DNA from 3 places in the Pullulanibacillus sp. KACC 23026 genome. Region 3 is predicted to be linked to each of the others. Evidence: a T-box and tRNA genes for the amino acid it is inferred to sense, from the RefSeq annotation. Region 3 holds a T-box; the other regions hold tRNA genes.
The links. The T-box of region 3 lies ahead of ileS (isoleucine--tRNA ligase). A T-box ahead of a tRNA ligase gene usually reads a tRNA of that ligase, here a tRNA-Ile.
Positions count from the first base shown of each region.

Region 1: it encodes a tRNA-Ile, which carries the amino acid that the T-box ahead of ileS (isoleucine--tRNA ligase) is inferred to sense. The anticodon was not compared.
Region 2: it encodes a tRNA-Ile, which carries the amino acid that the T-box ahead of ileS (isoleucine--tRNA ligase) is inferred to sense. The anticodon was not compared.

Region 1 covers NZ_CP119107.1:2,124,974-2,130,086, reverse strand. The annotation lists gene PU629_RS10075 (SCP2 sterol-binding domain-containing protein) at 17-385, opposite strand; gene PU629_RS10070 (TetR/AcrR family transcriptional regulator) at 447-1,046, opposite strand; gene PU629_RS10065 (Cof-type HAD-IIB family hydrolase) at 1,314-2,138, opposite strand; tRNA gene PU629_RS10060 (tRNA-Ile) at 2,530-2,603, opposite strand; tRNA gene PU629_RS10055 (tRNA-Gly) at 2,621-2,694, opposite strand; tRNA gene PU629_RS10050 (tRNA-Met) at 2,711-2,787, opposite strand; tRNA gene PU629_RS10045 (tRNA-Pro) at 2,840-2,913, opposite strand; tRNA gene PU629_RS10040 (tRNA-Arg) at 2,918-2,994, opposite strand; tRNA gene PU629_RS10035 (tRNA-Leu) at 3,011-3,099, opposite strand; tRNA gene PU629_RS10030 (tRNA-Gly) at 3,121-3,195, opposite strand; tRNA gene PU629_RS10025 (tRNA-Leu) at 3,197-3,279, opposite strand; tRNA gene PU629_RS10020 (tRNA-Lys) at 3,298-3,373, opposite strand; tRNA gene PU629_RS10015 (tRNA-Gln) at 3,380-3,454, opposite strand; tRNA gene PU629_RS10010 (tRNA-Tyr) at 3,536-3,617, opposite strand; tRNA gene PU629_RS10005 (tRNA-Thr) at 3,647-3,722, opposite strand; tRNA gene PU629_RS10000 (tRNA-Phe) at 3,741-3,816, opposite strand; tRNA gene PU629_RS09995 (tRNA-Asp) at 4,209-4,284, opposite strand; tRNA gene PU629_RS09990 (tRNA-Met) at 4,299-4,375, opposite strand; tRNA gene PU629_RS09985 (tRNA-Val) at 4,381-4,456, opposite strand; tRNA gene PU629_RS09980 (tRNA-Glu) at 4,459-4,533, opposite strand; rRNA gene rrf (5S ribosomal RNA) at 4,605-4,720, opposite strand; rRNA gene PU629_RS09970 (23S ribosomal RNA) at 4,785-5,113, opposite strand, start outside.
Region 2 covers NZ_CP119107.1:4,497,521-4,502,633, forward strand. The annotation lists rRNA gene PU629_RS20845 (23S ribosomal RNA) at 1-151, opposite strand, end outside; rRNA gene PU629_RS20850 (16S ribosomal RNA) at 276-1,836, opposite strand; tRNA gene PU629_RS20855 (tRNA-Ile) at 2,033-2,109, opposite strand; tRNA gene PU629_RS20860 (tRNA-Gly) at 2,124-2,197, opposite strand; tRNA gene PU629_RS20865 (tRNA-Arg) at 2,205-2,281, opposite strand; tRNA gene PU629_RS20870 (tRNA-Leu) at 2,293-2,378, opposite strand; tRNA gene PU629_RS20875 (tRNA-Lys) at 2,418-2,493, opposite strand; tRNA gene PU629_RS20880 (tRNA-Gln) at 2,498-2,572, opposite strand; tRNA gene PU629_RS20885 (tRNA-Asp) at 2,578-2,653, opposite strand; tRNA gene PU629_RS20890 (tRNA-Glu) at 2,670-2,744, opposite strand; tRNA gene PU629_RS20895 (tRNA-Ser) at 2,763-2,853, opposite strand; tRNA gene PU629_RS20900 (tRNA-Asn) at 2,859-2,933, opposite strand; gene PU629_RS20905 (hypothetical protein) at 4,046-4,189, shown strand; gene PU629_RS20910 (SprT family protein) at 4,359-4,844, opposite strand; gene cmpA (cortex morphogenetic protein CmpA) at 4,935-5,054, shown strand.
Region 3 covers NZ_CP119107.1:3,450,363-3,455,475, reverse strand. The annotation lists gene pgeF (peptidoglycan editing factor PgeF) at 1-28, shown strand, start outside; gene PU629_RS16070 (YggS family pyridoxal phosphate-dependent enzyme) at 34-714, shown strand; gene sepF (cell division protein SepF) at 728-1,174, shown strand; gene PU629_RS16060 (YggT family protein) at 1,241-1,516, shown strand; gene PU629_RS16055 (YlmH family RNA-binding protein) at 1,523-2,296, shown strand; gene PU629_RS16050 (DivIVA domain-containing protein) at 2,451-2,975, shown strand; T-box leader at 3,046-3,272, shown strand; gene ileS (isoleucine--tRNA ligase) at 3,346-5,113, shown strand, end outside.

The DNA of each region.
Region 1 (5,113 bases), 1.3 Mb from region 3:
GAGTTTACAGTGCGGTTTATCCTTCTTTTCGGCCAAACTTATAGTTTCCAAGAATGGTATCGAGCTTCAAAGCAAGCCCCATATTTCCTTTAACCTTTAGACGCCCTGTCATAAATGCAGCAGCACCGCTTAATTGCCCTAGAAGAAGTGATTTAAAATGTGACGTCTTCATGATTAAAGTGCAATCTGGCTTAGAAAAATGGTCGCGAACAACAGTCGCTCTTCCGTCAGACAAGTGCAATTGATAAACCCTTTCTGCCTCTCCTTTTAAATGGTATTGATAGACGACATTTATCCCTTCAATCGGCTCAGGATATTCATTCATCGCTTTTTCAATCTCATTCCATATTTCATCTACTGAAAGGTCTTGGATCGCTCTTTGCAAATCGGCTCACTCCTCTAATAGCGCTTTCATTTTAATTAACAAACGGCAAAAATGGAGGTGCTTAAGCACTAGAAATAAGTGAAAACGCCCCAATGATAATTCCATTTAACAAATGAGCAACGTCATCCTGATTAAGTTCTTCTTGATCAATGATACTTTGCAAGACCACTTCATTAATGGCTCCCACCATGGCCCGAGAGACTAGTCGCAACTGTTCTAAAGACTGTTTTTGTGGAATGATCGTGTGTACAGTTTCATAAATACGGCCCGCAAACCTTTGAATGGCCTGCCTTCGAATCCGTTCTGTCTCATGGCTCACACCACATGAGACAACAAGTAATAAGCGTGCTGCTTTCTTCTGCGTCATACAAATTTCAATATACCTTCGAATTCCCGCAAAGGCTTTGTAAGTGACCTTTGTTTCATGGTTCACAGCGTCTTCCACTTCTTCAATAAGCTCCTCCTGAAGCGTCTGACAGAGATGGATAAGCAAATCTTCCTTTGTTTCGAAATGTTGATAAAACGTGGATTTAGATACTCGCGCTTGTTCCACTAAATCCAGCACGGACGTCTCCATATATCCTTTTTCAGTAAACAAGTTGATCGCCGAGAAAAATAATTTGTCTCGTGCCTCTGTAGGCATCACTTGTGTAAATAGCATATGTCTCCCCACTTAACTTTAGTACGATCTCGTATCCACTTCATCGTAAAACAATCAAACAAATCTGTCAATTGATTTGTGATTAAAACTAACGACAGTTTAATGTACACGCAATCTAGAGCAAAGAAAAATCGATTAGAGACAACAGGATAAACGCGATGACATTTTTTATTTTATAAAAAAAGAGCAGACCCCTATAAATGAGGCCTGCTTCTTTTACATAATCTATTCAAGATTATAAAGTTTGTTTACTTCTATTAAAAACATTTAACTTTGAACCGTTTCAGTCTTTAAAATAAACGATTCTACCACTTTCGCAACACCATCATTCATATTGGTATCTGTGATAAAATCGGCATGAGCTTTAATTTCTTCTGTGGCATTCCCCATTGCGACGCCAAGACCCGCAAATTGGATCATGGACAAATCATTATTACTGTCTCCGATAGCAATGACTTCATCACGGCTTATGCCAAGCTTTTGAATCAGTTTGTCTAAGCTTGTCCCTTTTGTTACGCCAACTTCTGTAAATTCTAAAAAGAAAGGCTTTGACCGCATAATACTTAAGCAACCGTCGAACTCTTTTTGCAGCTTTTTTTCCACTCCTGCAAGAAAATCAGGTTCCCTTAACATGAGTGCCTTAACAACAGGAGCTGTGACGGCCTCTTTAAAACTGTCCACAACATCGATTGGCAGATTGGTCAATTTCCCTTCTATATCCGTGTACTCATTAGGATCTTCTGTTATGATCTTGTCTCCCAAATACGTATGGATCCAAACGTTTTCACGACGACTAATATCGTATAGTTCATGCACGGTTTCTACTGGAAGTGTCGAACTGAACAAGACTTCGCCCGTTCTACAATTGATGATGTTTCCTCCGTTAAAAGAAAGAATGAAACTTCCATAATCCTTTAGCCGCAGTTCTTCAGCAATAGGAAGCATACCACTTTCCGGCCGGCCAGATGCCAGCACGACTTTAACCCCCGCATCCTGAGCATCCATCAAAGATTGTTTTGTTCGTTCTGAGATCGTTAAATCGTCACGTAATAGCGTATCATCTAAATCTAGAACAATCATTTTATAGGTCATAAAAGTCATTCCTCCTATTTAATATCCTGAAAATAAGTCCAATTTGAAAAGGCAGACCATTTTTCATTCAATTGGTGGCGGCGTAAAACACACCATGGGAGGTTAGCTCCCTTATTCTTTCGTGCTGCCTTGCCTAAAATCTTAAACTAATGAGTAAAACAAAGATCACCCTAAAAGGATGATCTTCAAATCCATTTTTTAGACATTTGAGAGATTCAAACAAAGGGAATCCCGCTCCCTTGGTCCTAGCTTTTAAAGAGTAGCTAGAGAAACGGGCATTATTTAAATGAGACCGTACAGACGGTTTCCTCATAATTAAAATAGGCGTCCACAAACGTGGGCGCTATGTTTCTAATAGAAAAAAAGACTGCTTATCGCAGTTCTTTTAAAATGGGCCTGAGTGGACTCGAACCACCGACCTCACGCTTATCAGGCGTGCGCTCTAACCAGCTGAGCTACAGGCCCACATTCAAATAAATGGATGGAGCGGGTGATGGGAATCGAACCCACGACCAGAGCTTGGAAGGCTCTTGTTTTACCACTAAACTACACCCGCATCTACTAGATTTAATTGGTAGCGGAGGAGGGAATCGAACCCACGACCTCACGGGTATGAACCGTACGCTCTAGCCAGCTGAGCTACTCCGCCAAGTTGATTTATTTAAGTTATCTTCTTCTCTTAAATGAATTGTTTAAGAGTATCGGGAAGACAGGATTTGAACCTGCGGCCCCTTGGTCCCAAACCAAGTGCTCTACCAAGCTGAGCTACTTCCCGTAAATGGCGCGCCCTGGAGAACTTGAATCCCCAACCTTCTGATCCGTAGTCAGACGCTCTATCCAATTGAGCTAAGGGCGCATTCTATTTTTAGTATTGGTGCCGAGGGCCGGAGTCGAACCGGCACGGTAGTCACCTACCGCAGGATTTTAAGTCCTGTGCGTCTGCCAATTCCGCCACCCCGGCATGCGCTAATTACTATAAGATTGGAGCGGAAGACGGGATTCGAACCCGCGACCCCCACCTTGGCAAGGTGATGTTCTACCACTGAACTACTTCCGCATGGTGCGGGTGAAGGGACTTGAACCCCCACGTCAAAGACACTAGATCCTAAATCTAGCGCGTCTGCCATTCCGCCACACCCGCATATATATTAAATTAAGATGGTGAGCCATGAAGGATTCGAACCTTCGACCCTCTGATTAAAAGTCAGATGCTCTACCGACTGAGCTAATGGCTCAAAACTTGGCTGGCCCACCTGGATTCGAACCAGGGCATGACGGAATCAAAATCCGTTGCCTTACCGCTTGGCTATGGGCCATCATAGAACTAGTGAGAAACGAACTGTCCCGAAGATTAATTGGGAATCTTATTTGGTCGTTACTAATGCTCATATGATGAGTGGAGGGAGAAGGATTCGAACCTTCGAACCCGTTGGGAACGGATTTACAGTCCGTCGCGTTTGGCCGCTTCGCTATCCCTCCACGAAACACTTCATGTATAGAATGAAGCATGGTGCCGGCCAGAGGACTTGAACCCCCAACCTACTGATTACAAGTCAGTTGCTCTACCAATTGAGCTAGGCCGGCATAACCTATAAATTTTAATGGTGGCTCGGGACGGAATCGAACCGCCGACACGAGGATTTTCAGTCCTCTGCTCTACCGACTGAGCTACCGAGCCATATAAATTTTGTGTCGGTCTTGACTAACTCTGTTTAAAATCTCTTGTCAACTTATGATGATTTTAAACAACTCGTAGTTTATTCAAAGGTGTAATGCTCGTTGCTCTACCGACTGAGCTACCGAGCCATATAAATTTTGTGTCGGTCTTGGCTAACTCTGTTTAAAATCTCTTGTCAACTTATGATGATTTTAAACAACTCGTAGTTTATTCAAAGGTGTAATGCTCGTTGCTCTACCGACTGAGCTACCGAGCCATATAAATTTTGTGTCGGTCTTGACTAACTCTGTTTAAAATCTCTTGTCAACTTATGATGATTTTAAACAACTCGTAGTTTATTCAAAGGTGTAATGCTCGTTGCTCTACCGACTGAGCTACCGAGCCGTATAATATGGCGGACCCGACCGGGATCGAACCGGCGATCTCCTGCGTGACAGGCAGGCATGTTAACCGCTACACCACGGGTCCATATTAAAATAATTTGGTTGCGGGGGCAGGATTTGAACCTACGACCTTCGGGTTATGAGCCCGACGAGCTACCAGACTGCTCCACCCCGCGACGAATGGTGGAGGATGACGGGATCGAACCGCCGACCCCCTGCTTGTAAGGCAGGTGCTCTCCCAGCTGAGCTAATCCTCCATTGGTGACCCCTACGGGATTCGAACCCGTGTTACCGCCGTGAAAGGGCGGTGTCTTAACCGCTTGACCAAGGGGCCATTGCATTAGAAATTCTAAATTATATAGAGACTATAATAACCTACAGTTCATCTTATTATGTAAATAATCTGCCCGGCGGCGTTCTACTCTCGCAGGGGGAAGCCCCCAACTACCATCGACGCTGAAGAGCTTAACGGCCGTGTTCGGGATGGGAACGGGTGTGACCTCTTCGCCATAACCACCGGACAAAGTATTCAATTGAAGGATCGTACCTTCAAAACTAGATAGGAAGTCAAACAAACACTAATTTAAGGTTAAGCCCTCGATCGATTAGTATCCGTCAGCTCCATGCGTTGCCGCACTTCCACCTCGGACCTATCTACCTCATCATCTCTAAGGGATCTTACTGACTTAAAGTCATGGGAAATCTCATCTTGAGGGGGGCTTCATGCTTAGATGCTTTCAGCACTTATCCCGTCCACACATAGCTACCCAGCGGTGCTCCTGGCGGAACAACTGGGACACCAGCGGTGTGTCCATCCCGGTCCTCTCGTACTAAGGACAGCTCCTCTCAAATTTCCAACGCCCGCGACGGATAGGGACCGAACTGTCTCACGACGTTCTGAACCCAGCTCGCGT
Region 2 (5,113 bases), 1.0 Mb from region 3:
GATACTGCCCGTTCAGGGCAGTGGGTTTCCCCATTCGGAAATCTCCGGATCAAAGCCTACTTACAGCTCCCCGAAGCATATCGGTGTTCGTTCCGTCCTTCATCGGCTCCTAGTGCCAAGGCATCCACCGTGCGCTCTTATTCGCTTAACCTTGTTATAATTAATGTCTTGTTTGCACTTCATTATCCAGTTTTCAAGGGACGATTTCGAGTGTTCACACACTCAAAACCAAACAAATAACCAAAAGCACCTAACGCTAAGAATCGTTTCCTTAGAAAGGAGGTGATCCAGCCGCACCTTCCGATACGGCTACCTTGTTACGACTTCACCCCAATCATCTGTCCCACCTTCGGCGGCTGGTTCCTTACGGTTACCTCACCGACTTCGGGTGTTACAAACTCTCGTGGTGTGACGGGCGGTGTGTACAAGGCCCGGGAACGTATTCACCGCGGCATGCTGATCCGCGATTACTAGCAATTCCGGCTTCATGCAGGCGAGTTGCAGCCTGCAATCCGAACTGAGAGTGGCTTTATGGGATTCGCTCGACCTCGCGGTTTCGCTGCCCTTTGTACCACCCATTGTAGCACGTGTGTAGCCCAGGTCATAAGGGGCATGATGATTTGACGTCATCCCCACCTTCCTCCGGTTTGTCACCGGCAGTCACCTTAGAGTGCCCAACTGAATGCTGGCAACTAAGATCAAGGGTTGCGCTCGTTGCGGGACTTAACCCAACATCTCACGACACGAGCTGACGACAACCATGCACCACCTGTCACTCTGTCCCCCGAAGGGGAAAGCCCTATCTCTAGGGTGGTCAGAGGATGTCAAGACCTGGTAAGGTTCTTCGCGTTGCTTCGAATTAAACCACATGCTCCACTGCTTGTGCGGGCCCCCGTCAATTCCTTTGAGTTTCAGCCTTGCGGCCGTACTCCCCAGGCGGAGTGCTTAATGTGTTAACGTCAGCACTGAAGGGTGGCCCCTCCAACACCTAGCACTCATCGTTTACGGCGTGGACTACCAGGGTATCTAATCCTGTTTGCTCCCCACGCTTTCGCGCCTCAGCGTCAGTTACAGACCAGAGAGCCGCTTTCGCCACTGGTGTTCCTCCACATATCTACGCATTTCACCGCTACACGTGGAATTCCACTCTCCTCTTCTGCACTCAAGCTCCCCAGTTTCCAATGACCCTCCACGGTTGAGCCGTGGGCTTTCACATCAGACTTAAGAAGCCGCCTGCGCGCGCTTTACGCCCAATAATTCCGGACAACGCTTGCCCCCTACGTATTACCGCGGCTGCTGGCACGTAGTTAGCCGGGGCTTTCTGGTCAGATACCGTCAAGGCGATAGCATTTCCTCTATCACTTGTTCTTCTCTGACAACAGAGCTTTACGATCCGAAGACCTTCATCGCTCACGCGGCGTTGCTCGGTCAGACTTTCGTCCATTGCCGAAGATTCCCTACTGCTGCCTCCCGTAGGAGTCTGGGCCGTGTCTCAGTCCCAGTGTGGCCGATCACCCTCTCAGGTCGGCTACGCATCGTCGCCTTGGTAGGCTATTACCCCACCAACTAGCTAATGCGCCGCGGGCCCATCTGTAAGTGATGGCAGGACCATCTTTTACATTGACACCATGCAGTGTCAACGATTATCCGGTATTAGCTCCGGTTTCCCGAAGTTATCCCAGTCTTACAGGCAGGTTGCCCACGTGTTACTCACCCGTCCGCCGCTCGATCCACAACCATCACCCCGAAGGGATCTGGAAGTTTCACGCGCTCGACTTGCATGTATTAGGCACGCCGCCAGCGTTCGTCCTGAGCCAGGATCAAACTCTCAAAAAAGTGCAGTTAAAGCACTGCTGGCTTTTGCCGAGAACAGATCTCTTCTAAAAAGAGGTCTGTTCTCCTTAAAAAATATGTTCGTTTGATTCCTAGCGTTAAACTCAAAGTATGACTTTGACTGGCGCTTTTGGTTTTTGTTTAGTTTTCAATGTGCGAATAACCCACTATGAAACATTTAAAACAACATTTCATATAATGGTGGGCCTGAGTGGACTCGAACCACCGACCTCACGCTTATCAGGCGTGCGCTCTAACCAGCTGAGCTACAGGCCCATTAAATTAATAAATGGAGCGGGTGATGGGAATCGAACCCACGACCAGAGCTTGGAAGGCTCTTGTTTTACCACTAAACTACACCCGCATTATTATGGCGCGCCCTGGAGAACTCGAATCCCCAACCTTCTGATCCGTAGTCAGACGCTCTATCCAATTGAGCTAAGGGCGCATATTTATTTATGGTGCGGTCGAGAGGACTCGAACCTCCACGGGGTCTCCCCCACTAGCCCCTCAAGCTAGCGCGTCTGCCATTCCGCCACGACCGCATAAGCAGCACGATTAACACTTGAATATATTTAATAAAATGGTGAGCCATGAAGGATTCGAACCTTCGACCCTCTGATTAAAAGTCAGATGCTCTACCGACTGAGCTAATGGCTCGCAATGGCTGGCCCACCTGGATTCGAACCAGGGCATGACGGAATCAAAATCCGTTGCCTTACCGCTTGGCTATGGGCCAACAAATGGCGGACCCGACCGGGATCGAACCGGCGATCTCCTGCGTGACAGGCAGGCATGTTAACCGCTACACCACGGGTCCAATATGAATAAGTAAATGGTGACCCCTACGGGATTCGAACCCGTGTTACCGCCGTGAAAGGGCGGTGTCTTAACCGCTTGACCAAGGGGCCGTATATCATTGTACTACATGGCGGAGAAGGTGGGATTTGAACCCACGCACGGTTTAACCCGTCTACTCCCTTAGCAGGGGAGCCCCTTTAGCCACTTGGGTACTTCTCCATAAATGGCTCCGCAGGTAGGACTCGAACCTACGACCGATCGGTTAACAGCCGATTGCTCTACCACTGAGCTACTGCGGAATAATTTTAATAAATCGTAATTATTCTTAAATTTCAGTGTGGCCCCTGTCCCTTCCTCTTCTCGCTCAAACTAAGAAGCGTTATGCGTCGGGACAACTCGCAGTCTATTCTAAGAAGTAAACCTCGTCACTGAGCTACTGCGGAATAATTTTAATAAATCGTAATTATTCTTAAATTTCAGTGTGGTTCCTGTCCCTTCCTCTTCTCGCTCAAACTAAGAAGCGTTATGCGTCGGGACAACTCGCAGTCTATTCTAAGAAGTAAACCTCGTCACTGAGCTACTGCGGAATAATTTTTAATAAATCGTAATTATTCTTAAATTTCAGTGTGGTTCCTGTCCCTTCCTCTTCTCGCTCAAACTAAGAAGCGTTATGCGTCGGGACAACTCGCAGTCTATCTAAGAAGTAAACCTCGTCACTGAGCTACTGCGGAATAATTTTAATAAATCGTAATTATTCTTGAATTTCAGTGTGGTTCCTGTCCCTTCCTCTTCTCGCTCAAACCAAGAAGCGTTATGCGTCGGGACAACTCGCAGTCTATTCTAAGAAGCAAACCTCGTCACTGAGCTACCGCGGAATAATTTTAATAAATCGTAATTATTCTTAAATTTCAGCGTGGTTCCTGTCCCTTCCTCTTCTCGTTCAAACTAAGAAGCGTTATGTATCAGGACAACCAGTTAATCATTTAAGGCAGCGGTTTTTACCGTTAAACTTTAAATGCTTTTTGTTAGTTAATCAGTCTGTCTCTCGACAGCGACATGTTATATAATAACACGTCCGCTTTTTCGTGTCAACATCTTTTTCAAAAACTTTTTTTCAAGGTGTTTGTTCTTATGAACAAGCCCTCTTGATGCGACTTTTATAATTTAACACACCACCAGTTAATTCGTCAACACTTTTTTTGGACATTATTTAACAAGCCAGGATCATCCTTGCTAGCAAAGGGAAATTTACTCATTTGTAGTCCATAACTATAGCGTTTAGCGCGGTTTGCCTCCACTCATCCAACGCCTCTTATCTCATAAGACTGTTCTTATTAACATTCTTGCACTAAACTCGCTAGAAACGCTTGTCTCCCCTGTTTTATTTAACCTTTATAGAAAGAGATACTCAATGGTGATTCAGATGAATCATAGCTCAAGTCTGATAGATCAAGGTTATGATCATCTGATTCATTCCCATCTTGATCCTAATCCTCTTTTGAATTCGAGCGGCAATGACAACTTCATCACCATCAGAGATACGGAATCAACTTAACTCCCATATGCCTATCCATTTATTATTAATATGTCTAGAAGTATAAGCTTTCATTCACACTCATTGACTCAAATGATCAAAGGGCATTCCTTTACCTCTTATTTAGATGTGTCCCCTCTACTTGTTCTCTGAGTCAGGCATCCTCATTGACGCTACATTTCTGACGTTTTCAGCTTGATTGATCGGCCTCTTCCCTTCTTAATTTAGATTGAAGCTTTAGTCTGCCTCCGCATTTCCCGCACCTATAACGCTTCACATCCATTTGTCTCTTTCTAGGATAAGGCTGGGCACAGGATTTACAGGTATACAAGTATATCCATTTTGATTGGCGTCGGCTGCCAGGAACAGATTGACAGTAACGGCTTCCTCCAACCTGCTTTAGCAACGTCTTAAATTCTATATCTTGATGTTTATACCCTCTTCCTTCTATATGAAGGTGGTAATGGCAGAGCTCATGCTTAACTATTTTAATAAACTCTTCCATTCCAAAGAGCTCCAGTTGCTTGGGGTTAAATTCGAGGTTATGTGTACGTAAAAGGTACCGCCCTCCTGTAGTACGGAGTCTTGAATTAAATGTAGCTTGATGAAGGAACGGCTTATTAAATGATTGCTTGGATACCGTCTCAACCAATACCTGCAAGTCTTTTTGTTGCATGACTTCTCTCCTTTTTTGCACAATCCGTAAAACCTTAACATACATTATAAAAAAGTGGGCACACCGCATTATCTAAAGGAGGTTCCATCCATGCCCGCCTGGCTAATCAACCAACTTAGAAACGCTTATTTTAAAAAAGATCGCCATAAAGTGAAACTGCTCAATCAATGCTGGTTTTTTTACCAGGACAAAATGGATCATACCAATTAAAAGTCGAGTTATACTTTTCCTTAATTGCTTTAGCGAACTATTACTTAAAGTCATCATAA
Region 3 (5,113 bases):
TGGTTTTATTGGAATTAAAAGGGGGTGAACGCTCTGAATTTACCAGAACGGTATCAAACCATACTGAATCGGATCGAATCCAGTTGTCAACAGGCGGGACGGCAACTAGAAGAGGTTCATCTTGTTGCGGTAACGAAATATGTGAGTGTTGAGACCGCCAAAGCGGCAATCGAAAACGGTATTCAGCACATTGGCGAAAATCGTGCCGAAGGTCTTTTAGAAAAGCAACAGGCTATTGGGAGAAATGCAGTTACTTGGCATTTTATTGGCTCGCTTCAGACAAGAAAAGTGAAAGAAGTTATTTCAACGATTGACTATCTTCACTCCCTCGACCGATTGTCTTTAGCGAAGGAGATTGATAAGAGGGCCGATAAGCCTTTGAATTGTTTTGTTCAGGTGAATGTTTCCGGTGAAGCGTCAAAACACGGAATGTTGCCAGAGGAGACAATTCCCTTTGTGAAAGAGTTGTCGGCGTTCTCAAAAATTCGTGTTGTCGGCTTAATGACGATGGCACCATTGATTGAAGATCCTGAAGAATTAAGAGCTATTTTTCGCCGGCTTAAACACTTAAAAGAAGAAGTGGCTTCATTGAATTTGCCGTATGCGCCATGCACAGAATTATCGATGGGCATGTCGAATGATTTTGAAGTGGCAATTGAAGAAGGCGCAACTTATATACGAATAGGGACTGCACTTGTGGGAAAAGAATGGTAAAGGGGAGGAGCGAATGGGTTTAAGAGCTGCATTTAAGCGCTTTTTTGATCTGGATGAGGAGTATTCAGACGTCAATAAAGGAAACGAGCCTTCTGACTATGAAGAAAGGGCTGTATCCTTTAAGTCCGAGAAAGAATTAAAGAAGCCTCAACTAAATAATGTCATTGATTTCAAGCGTGTTCAATCGACTCAGCAATTTGTTTGGCTGGTTCCTAACCATTATGATGATGTTTTAGAGATAACCGATCACTTGCAGGATCATAAAACGGTGGTTTTTTCAATTAAAGAACTTCCGATTGAGGAAGCAACTCGTCTTCTTGACTTTCTTAGCGGAGCGATACATATTTCTCAAGGGACTATCCAGAAAATTAGACCGTTCGTTTTTATAGGTTCTCTGGACAATCTTAATCTTAACGGTGACTTTATTGAACATATTGAACAGCATGTTATAAATCATTGAAAAGGAACAGTCTCGGGTAAGCTCAAAAACGGGATTGGTTTAATAAAGTGAAGGTGAGGGGTGTTCTTGTACTTAATCACGTCGATCGTTTCAGACATCTTAAGGATTTATTGGTGGATTTTAATTATTTATATTTTTATGTCTTGGGTACCAAATATTCGGCAGTCTGGGGTTGGACAACTGTTTGCCAGGCTTTGTGAGCCTTATTTAGAACCATTTCGTCGCATTATTCCTCCTCTTGGTATGATTGATATTTCGCCTTGGGCCGCTTTCTTTGTGCTATGGCTCGCGCAGCTTGGAGTGGCTAATCTCCCGCTTATTATTCAAAATATAACGGGGTGACCTGAAGTGTCTATTTATCAGCATTTCAGAGAGGAAGAGCGGCCCTTTATTGATGCGATGATGGATACGCGCAATAAAGTGTTGGAACGTTATACACCGAAATTGACAGACTTTCTAGATCCTAGACAACAGGAAATTGTAAGAGCTCTAGTTCCAGCTGATGGTGAGCTAACTGTTGATTTTTGGGGAGGCTATAAAGAAGCTGAGCGAAAACGCGCCTTGTTTCTACCCCCTTATTCAGATGACCTCTCAAGAAACTTCAAGGTGGCACTCTATGAGTTGAACTATCCTGCCAAATTTGTAACGATTGAGCACCGTCATCTTTTAGGGTCACTAATGGGGCTTGGACTTAAGCGCGAAAAATTTGGGGATGTGCTTATCACGGAAAGCGGCGCCCAATTTATTGTCGCTGAAGAGATTGGTGATTATGTACGATTTAATTTGAATCAAGTCGGAAAAGCAACGGTTACTTGTGAACCATGTTCTTGGGATGATTTTCAACCTCCTCAAGTCGAATGGGAGGAGCGTCAAGGCTCTGTTCCTTCTTTAAGGCTTGATGTGGTCATTGCCGAAATTTATCGGTTAACCAGGTCAAAGGCAGTGGACCTTGTTAAAGGAGAGCGTGTTAAAGTGAATTGGAAAGTGATTGATAAACCATCCTATGAATTAACCCCAGGTGACGACTTATCCGTACGCGGTTTTGGCAGAAGTCGATTAATTGCCATTGATGGAGAAACACGGCGGGGAAATTTATGGGTGACATTTGGTCAACTTAAATAAGAGAGATTCACGGGCTCGCGCGGCGTTAATGGCATAATCTGACCGATGCTTATCTTCATAAAAAAATTCTTTTTGAAAAGAAGCAGGAATAATCTCTACATTTGTCGAAATTTACATGGTAAAATTGATTGAAAGAAAATTGGAGGTGGCATCTATGCCATTAACACCCTTAGATATACACAATAAGGAGTTTACACGTGGATTTAGAGGTTATGATGAGGATGAAGTGAATGATTTCCTTGATCAAATTATTAAGGATTATGAAGTCCTTATTCGAGATAAAAAGAATTTAGAAGAAAAGAATCAAAAATTAGAAGAACGGCTCAGCCACTTTTCAAACATTGAAGATACATTGAATAAGTCCATTTTAGTGGCTCAGGAAACGGCAGAAGATGTGAAGCAGCATGCCACCAAGGAAGCGCGATTAATCGTCAAAGAAGCTGAGAAGAATGCGGACCGGATCATTAATGAAGCCTTGAGCAAATCAAGGAAAATTTCCTTGGAAATAGAAGAACTGAAAAAAGAGGCGAAAGTGTACCGCACACGCTTTCGTATGCTAATCGAGGCGCAACTCGAATTACTAAGGAATGATGATTGGGATAAGTTATCAGAGCCATTTGAGGACGAGGCGTTACAAGAACATGATTCATCTGAATTTGCAACGCGTTATCGTGATTAACAAAGCAGATAAACGAGTCAGGACTTGACGACTCTCTCTCTTTTTTCATATACTTAAAAAATATTAATGTCATTTAGCTGTGATAGGGACAGTAAGTCGATTGAACAGTTTCAGCGAATTGGGGATGGTGAGAGCCCAATCAGAGAGACCGGCTGAATATCACCCTTGAGCTCTATTCCGAAAGGGCTAAGTATAACGTCCTGAGTAGACAATAGCGGGTCATTCACGTTACGAATTCCGAGTGGCTTTTTTCAAAAAAAGCATTTAGGGTGGTACCACGGACCTTCCGTCCCTTTTTTGGACGGAAGGTTTTTTGCTGTTTAATTAACCAAATGGTTGGAACGGACTAGGAAGGTTTGGAGGAGAGAAAATGGATTACAAAGACACATTGTTAATGCCGAAGACGGATTTCCCAATGCGCGGGGGGCTTCCTACAAAAGAGCCTAAGATGCAAGAGGAATGGGATCAAGTCAATCTTTATCAAAAAAGCTTAGAAAAACGCAAAGGGAAACCAACTTTTGTTTTACATGACGGACCGCCATATGCGAATGGTGATATTCACATTGGTCACGCTGAAAATAAAATCTTAAAAGACATGATTGTTCGTTACAAATCAATGGCTGGTTTTTATGCGCCTTATGTTCCCGGCTGGGATACGCATGGTCTGCCAATCGAACAAGCGCTCGCGAAAAAAGGGGTTAATCGTAAATCGATGTCCATTGCGGAATTCCGTAAGCTTTGTGCGGATTATGCTTTGGAACAAATCGACCGTCAACGCACTCAATTTAAACGCTTAGGGGTAAGAGGCGACTGGGAAAATCCTTATGTCACGCTTCATAACTCCTATGAAGCTGCTCAAATTAAAGTGTTTGGAGAAATGGCGAATAAAGGGTATATCTATAAAGATAAAAAAACGATCTATTGGTCGCCAACCTCGGAGTCAGCCTTAGCAGAAGCCGAGATTGAATACCAAGATAAGCGCTCTCCATCTATTTATGTCGCGTTTAAACTAAAAGAAGCACACGGGGACTTGCTCGCTGGGGATGAGGAAATCATCATCTGGACCACAACGCCTTGGACCATTCCTGCGAATGTGGCGATCAGCGTTAACCCTGAATTCAATTATGTTGTTGTTCAAGTAGCGGATCACAAATACATTGTCGCTGAAGGTCTCCTAGAGGATCTTAAGCAGCAGTTTGGCTGGGAAGGTGCCTTGGTGCTCAAGACCTTTAAAGGCAGTGAAATCGACCGTGCTGTGGCCAGACACCCTTTCTATGACCGTGACTCACTAGTAATCAACGGTGACCACGTGACGCTTGAAGCCGGTACAGGATGTGTTCATACAGCTCCAGGACACGGGGAAGATGATTTTATTATCGGGAAGAAATATGGTTTAGATGTTCTTTGCCCGGTTGATGAAAAAGGGGTTATGACTGATGAGGCTCCTGGATTTGAAGGCCTCTTCTATGATCAAGCGAACAAACCGATCACGGACAAACTAAAGGAAGTCGGTGCCCTGATCAAGCTTGATTTTATCACGCACTCCTATCCGCATGATTGGCGGACAAAGAAACCGATCATCTTCCGCGCGACTGAACAATGGTTTGCGTCGATCAAAGATTTCCGCGATGAAATTTTAAAAGCTATTACGGAAGTGAAGTGGCTCCCAACTTGGGGTGAGGTTCGCATCCATAACATGATGCGTGACCGAGAAGATTGGTGTATTTCAAGACAACGTGTTTGGGGTGTGCCTATTCCTGTGTTTTATGGGGAGGATGGAACGCCGATTTTGACACCTGAAACGATCGATCATATCTCCAACCTGTTCCGTGAGCATGGCTCAAATATTTGGTTTGAGCGTGAAGCAAAGGACTTACTTCCTGAAGGCTTCACATCACCGCACAGTCCAAACGGCATCTTCCGCAAAGAGACGGATATCATGGATGTTTGGTTTGATTCAGGTTCATCCCATCAAGCGGTTCTTGAGCAGCGTGAGAATCTAGTTCGTCCAGCGGATATTTATCTTGAAGGATCTGACCAATACCGCGGTTGGTTCAACTCTTCCTTATCAACAGGTGTGGCTGTAACAGGGAAAGCCCCTTACAAGCAAGTCATTAGTCATGGCTTTGTGTTAGACG